Regions from separate parts of the Methylomonas sp. EFPC1 genome, predicted to be linked through region 2. Evidence: predicted binding sites of a transcription regulator. Region 2 holds the regulator's gene; the other holds the start of a gene.
The links. Region 2 encodes HrcA, which represses chaperone genes, less so after heat shock. Its sites were predicted from a motif close to TNTTAGCACTCNNNNNNNNNGAGTGCTAANA; they were not measured.
Positions count from the first base shown of each region.

Region 1: the regulator HrcA is predicted to act here: its motif matches at 1,351-1,381, upstream of groES (co-chaperone GroES).

Region 1 covers NZ_CP070494.1:617,486-620,610, reverse strand. Annotated here, with positions in the region: gene groL (chaperonin GroEL) at 1-899, opposite strand, end outside; gene groES (co-chaperone GroES) at 956-1,243, opposite strand; gene moeB (molybdopterin-synthase adenylyltransferase MoeB) at 1,449-2,195, shown strand; gene JWZ98_RS02850 (hypothetical protein) at 2,258-2,464, opposite strand; gene JWZ98_RS02845 (cation-transporting P-type ATPase) at 2,654-3,125, shown strand, end outside.
Region 2 covers NZ_CP070494.1:3,611,855-3,614,979, reverse strand. Annotated here, with positions in the region: gene JWZ98_RS16600 (TonB-dependent receptor) at 1-61, shown strand, start outside; gene JWZ98_RS16595 (glycine zipper 2TM domain-containing protein) at 297-626, shown strand; gene JWZ98_RS23435 (hypothetical protein) at 692-826, shown strand; gene hrcA (heat-inducible transcriptional repressor HrcA) at 1,183-2,223, shown strand; gene grpE (nucleotide exchange factor GrpE) at 2,274-2,912, shown strand; gene dnaK (molecular chaperone DnaK) at 2,984-3,125, shown strand, end outside.

The DNA of each region.
Region 1 (3,125 bases), 1.9 Mb from region 2:
ACCACGCCGCCAGTCAGAACTGCGATGTCTTCCAGCATGGCTTTACGACGGTCACCGAAACCAGGTGCTTTAACCGCAGCCACTTTAACGATACCGCGCATGTTGTTGACAACCAAAGTTGCCAAGGCTTCGCCTTCTACGTCTTCCGCGATGATCAATAAAGAGCGGCCGGATTTAGCCACGCCTTCCAGAATCGGCAACATTTCGCGAATGTTGGAGATTTTTTTGTCGTACAACAGGACGAAAGGATCGTCCAATTCGACGCTCATGCTTTCTTGTTTGTTGATGAAGTACGGCGACAAGTAGCCACGGTCGAACTGCATACCTTCGACAACGTCCAGTTCGTTGTTCAGACCAGTGCCTTCTTCAACAGTAATCACGCCTTCTTTACCGACTTTTTCCATCGCTTCGGCAATGATCGCACCCACTGATTCGTCGGAGTTAGCAGAGATGGTACCTACTTGCGCGATCGCTTTGCTATCGCTGCAAGGTGTAGCGGCTTTTTCAATCGCTGCAACCGCTGTAGTGACTGCCAGATCGATACCGCGTTTCAGGTCCATTGGGTTCATGCCCGCTGCAACTGACTTCAAGCCTTCGTTAACGATTGCTTGAGCCAAAACAGTCGCAGTGGTAGTACCGTCGCCGGCTACGTCGGAAGTTTTAGAGGCAACTTCCTTCACCATTTGCGCGCCCATGTTTTCGAATTTGTCTTTCAATTCGATTTCTTTTGCAACCGATACACCGTCTTTGGTGATGGTTGGCGCGCCGAAGCTTTTATCCAATACAGCGTTACGGCCTTTAGGACCCAAAGTAACTTTTACTGCGTTAGCCAGAACGTTAACGCCTTGCACCATCAGTGCACGAGCGTCACCACCAAATTTTACGTCTTTTGCTGCCATTTCTTATTCCTGAGATATTGGTTAAATTGAAAAAGAGTGTGTCGAAGGAATTGGGATTAACCCAAAACACCCATGATGTCTTCTTCGCGCATGACGATGTATTGCTCGCCATCGACTTTAACTTCGGTGCCGGAATATTTGCCAAACAGTACTCTGTCGCCAACTTTAACTTCCAAGGCACGTACTTGGCCGTTATCTAACGGTTTACCTGAACCTACTGCCAATACTTCGCCTTCGCTAGGTTTTTCAGCAGCTGAACCCGGCAACACGATGCCGCCTGCGGTTTTGGTTTCTTCCTCAACACGTTTTACGACGATACGGTCATGTAACGGACGAATTTTCATCAATGTCTCCTTAATGTAGATAAAGTTAAAGGTTAAAAACTGTGTAAAGCAATTTAAAAAACAGCTACCCCTTACGGAGGAAGCGAGCTTTTAAGCGGCCTCAGTTTTATTAGCACTCTCTAGCAACGAGTGCTAATAATATCCGGCTTTTGCACTCTGTCAAGCTCTTTGGCATCATCTGCGCCTTACCCAAGCCATACACACTATGAACGACGAACAATTACTCCGTTACAGCCGGCAAATCATGCTGCCGCAAATCGATATTGCCGGTCAGCAAAAATTGCTCGATGCCAAAGTATTAATCGTCGGTGCCGGCGGTTTGGGCTCGCCTGCCTCAATGTACCTGGCTGCGGCCGGTGTCGGCCAGATCACCGTCTACGACGACGATCAAGTCGATTTAACCAACTTGCAACGCCAGATCGCTCACAACACAGCCGATATAGGGTTGGATAAAGTTATTTCAACCCAGCAGACTTTGGAAAAAATTAATCCGGGCGTAAAAGTGTTTGCTCACAAGCAACGTCTGGCTGACGAGCAATTACTTAAAGAAGTGACGGAGGCGGATGTGGTGCTGGACTGCAGCGATAATTTCACTACCCGGTTTGCCATTAACAAGGCATGTGTCGACCGGCAAACCCCTCTGGTTTCCGGCGCGGCGATCCGCTTTGAGGGTCAAGTCAGCGTATTTACCCCTGGGTTAAACGATAGCCCGTGCTATAACTGTCTTTATCAAAGCGACGGCGAGGAATTGCAAAATTGCGCCCGCAATGGCGTGATTGCGCCGATCACCGGCATCGTCGGCAGCATACAGGCCTTGGAGACGATCAAACTACTGGTCGGTACCGGCAGCACATTAACAGGCCGCTTGCTGTTGCTGGACGGCCTGAGTATGGAATGGCATAGCATGCGCTTGAAGAAAAACCCACATTGCCCGAGCTGCGGCGCGAAATAAGCTAATCCGCACAAAAAAGCCGGGCTAATCCCGGCTTTCTATTGCTGGCAAATAAGACGTAATTAATTTTTTCCCAGTTTGCCTTTAACCATCAGAATGGCTTTGCTGACATTTCTCAATAGCGCCGAATCGCTATCGCCGTGCGGCTCGATGTCGCCGAACGGTTCGCCATTCTTCATGGTGTACATGTAAATGAAATACCCCAACGGTGCGAAAGCGAAGATGGCAATAATCAACATCAACACCACTAATTCGATAACTCCGCCCATATATACCTCCAACTATTTGTTTTTATTTTAATTTAGAATGAGGCCATAGACCTCGGGAATGGACTATAACCCCATCCCTTTTAGGGAACAAGCACAAAGTATTCTTTGTCAACTTATGGTTTTAACCTCAGGCTAATTTAGCCTTGGGGCAACTACGCCAACGCCATTTTCAACTATCAATCTGAGCATATGGACCATTACCCTAAAGCCAACTGGCACAGCCAAACGCCGGAAACCGTATTAACGCATTTCGGCGTAGAGCTGGGTCAAGGCCTGAGCAGCGAGGAAGCGCAAAAACGCCGAGCGACTAGCGGCGCCAACCGCCTGACCGCTCGCCGCGGCAAAGGCCCTTTGCTTTTGCTATTGGCGCAATTTCATCAGCCCTTGATCTACATCCTGCTGTTTTCCGCGGCCACCACCGCTTTTTTAGAGGAATGGACCGACAGTAGCGTCATCTTCGGTGTGGTCATTATCAATGCGGTGATCGGCTTCGTTCAGGAAGCGAACGCGCTGAAAGCCATTAACGCCCTGGCTCAGACCTTGAATATCAGCAGCAACGTCCTGCGTGACGGCCAGCGCCGAAGTATTGCTGCTGCCGAGTTAGTTCCCGGCGATTTGGTATTCCTGCAATCCGGCGACAAGGTGCCTGCCGATCTGCGCC
Region 2 (3,125 bases):
TTCCTCTTTTTACCAACAAGCCGGCCGCACCGTTTACGGGGAAGTGTCTTACAGCTTTTAATGTGCGTGACTGTCGCCTCCGGCGCAATCTGCTCCGGATATTCGGTTTGCGAGTATCCGGAGTAATGGCTATTGGTAGTTTATAGTCCTCGCTTAGCGTGCACAGTTCACAAAAATTGGCAATGTAAGCGCCGGCTTTGCTGTCTTCATCTGTTCTTAATCTTTTCCTAATCAAGACTTAAACATTGCTCTCTAGAATCAACTCATAGATGAATTATTCTCGATCAAGGGGATTTATGTTTAGAGTGGCAAGTGTCGTTGTAATCAGTTTGTTGGTTTCGCCAATAGCCATCGCTGACGGGCATGGGCGAGGTCATCACAAACATCACCACCATGACCGGTACGTCGAGGTCGAGCGGGTGTATGTACCGGGGAGGGTTACGCAGTACGTCCCGGCACCGCCGCCCGCGCCGCGCTACGACCGATACGACCAACGCTCCACTCAGGGCTTGGTAGGTGGCGCGTTAGGCAGTGCGGCGGGTTACGAGATGAGTAGAGGCGATCCGTTGGGAGCCGGCATCGGTGCCGCCGCCGGCGCCTGGCTCGGCAACAGCATGAGCCGTTAATCAGCTACCGCCAATCAATTAACCGGTTTTGAATTTTTGGATGACTCATGCGACAGGAGGACAAAATGAGAATAAAAAATGGTAAAAAATATCAACAAGAACAGTACAGTAGAGTAGAAAAGTTTTTGAATGTATTGTTGTTTTTTGTCGTTGCCTACTATAGCTACTATGTGTTGTCTTTCTCCCAAATGGGGGCTTGAGACCACTGACGGTTGCGGTTTATTGGCCGTTTGCGTTCCTGCCATACAGTCCAGATAAGCAAACGCTAGATCGAATCAGAACCCTGCCAAGTCGTAAGACTTGCAGGGTTTTTTTATTGCCGGTTGTTGGGCAATATCGAAGATACATCTAAAAATCGTAATTCCGGAACAAACTGTCCATTGATCCGTTCTCCACGACACGGGGGCTTCGGATATTCAATCCCAGCCCTTGATTGTGCTGGCAGCGCTTAGTTTATTCATAACCTGTTCAAGCCGTTGACAAGGCCGGACCCAGCTGATAGCTTTGCTGTCTGGCACTCACCAATATCGAGTGCTAACGGAATTTGGGGGATGACGTGGCTGGCGGACAAGATTTAAACGAAAGATCGCTGTATTTATTAAAAACCTTGGTTGAGCGTTATATCCAGGACGGCCAGCCTGTTGGTTCGCGTTTGTTATCTAAAGATCCGCAGTTAAAGCTGAGCCCCGCCAGCATTCGCAATGTGATGGCGGATCTGGAAGAGATGGGTTTGATCCATTCCCCGCACACATCCGCCGGCCGAGTCCCGACCGTGAGCGGCTATCGTTTATTTGTCGACAGTTTGTTAACCGTCAAGCCTTTGGCATCCAGCGAATTGGACCAACTGCAACATGGCCTGAAAGGGGAGGCGGATAAAGCGAGTGACGTGTTGAACAAGGCTTCCAAATTATTGTCGGACGTAACGCGGATGGCCGGCGTGGTGACTTTGCCGCGCAGAGAAAGCGTCACCTTGCGGCACATCGAATTTCTGCCTATGTCCAATACTCGGGTGTTGGTGATTTTCGTCACCGACGACCAGGAAGTGCACAACAAAATTATTCACACCCACAAGCAATTCAGTCCTGCGGAATTACAACAGGCTGCCAACTATTTGAATTCGGTTTATTCCGGCCGCAGCTTGGCGAAAATTCGCGATTTGGTGGTGCGGGAGATGGAGCTCGATCAGCGGCAGGTCAATCAAGGCATGATGGACGCGGTGAACATGGCACAGCTGACCTTCAGCGAACAACCCAACGATGATTATGTGTTGAGCGGCGAAACCAATCTAATGGGCTTTTCCGAGTTGTCGGATATGGAGCGCTTGAAGCAGCTGTTCGAAGCGTTCAGCCAAAAGCGCGGCGTCATTCATTTATTGGATCAGTGTCTACAGGCCGAAGGCGTGCAGATTTTTATCGGTGAAGAGTCCGGCTATAGCGCATTCGATCATTGCAGCCTGGTGACGGCGCCTTATTCAGTGAATGACGAAGTGGTGGGGGTGTTGGGCGTGATCGGCCCCACCCGAATGGCATATGAAAAAGTGATTCCGTTCGTGGATGTGACGGCAAAATTATTGGGCGCGGCCTTGAATCCCAAATAAATGGCCCTATCGTTAGGCCAACCAAAAAATTTAGAACCATGGAGTAAGTAATGAGTCATCAGCAATCTAGCCACGAACCCCAATCGGATAGCGATTTGATCGCCGAAGTTTTGGAACAGACCAAGCCAATCGACGCCGACGAACAGCCAACCGAAGCATCTGGCGCCGCCGCAGTCACTGTGGAAGCCTTGCAGGAACAATTGGAGCAGGCCCAGCAACAAGCTGCTGCGAATCTAGATAAAGCCATTCGCACGATGGCCGAGATGGAAAATTTAAAAAAGCGCGTGCAAAAAGACTTGGACGACGAACGCAAATACGGTCTGGCCAAATTTGCGAAAGAATTGCTGAGTGTTCTGGATAGTTTGGAATTAGGCCTGCAAGCGGCAACCGGCGATAGCCCGGAGATAGTGAAACTACGCGAAGGCAGTGAATTGACCATCAAGCAATTCGAGTCGGTATTTGCCAAGTTTAATATCGAAACTGTCGACCCCATCGGTCAAGCATTCAATCCGGAATTGCACCAGGCGATGGTCATGCAGCCAAGTGCCACCGCCCAACCCAATACCGTGTTAAACGTCTTCCAAAAAGGCTATGTGTTGAACGGCCGTTTATTGCGCCCTGCCATGGTGGTGGTGGCGAAAGCCGAGGACAAACCTGCCGATAGCGCAAAAATCGATGAGCAGGCTTGAAATTAAGACGATCAACCGCATATCGCTAACAACTTTTTAATTTATTACCAATTCAAGTCTGGAGAATATCAATGGGCAAAATGATCGGCATCGATTTAGGAACCACCAACTCCTGCGTCGCAGTCCTGGAAAACGGCACCGCGCGGGTTATCGAAAACAGCGAAGGCGCGCGCACCACGCCTTCCATCATCGCTTTTACCGGCGACAACGAAG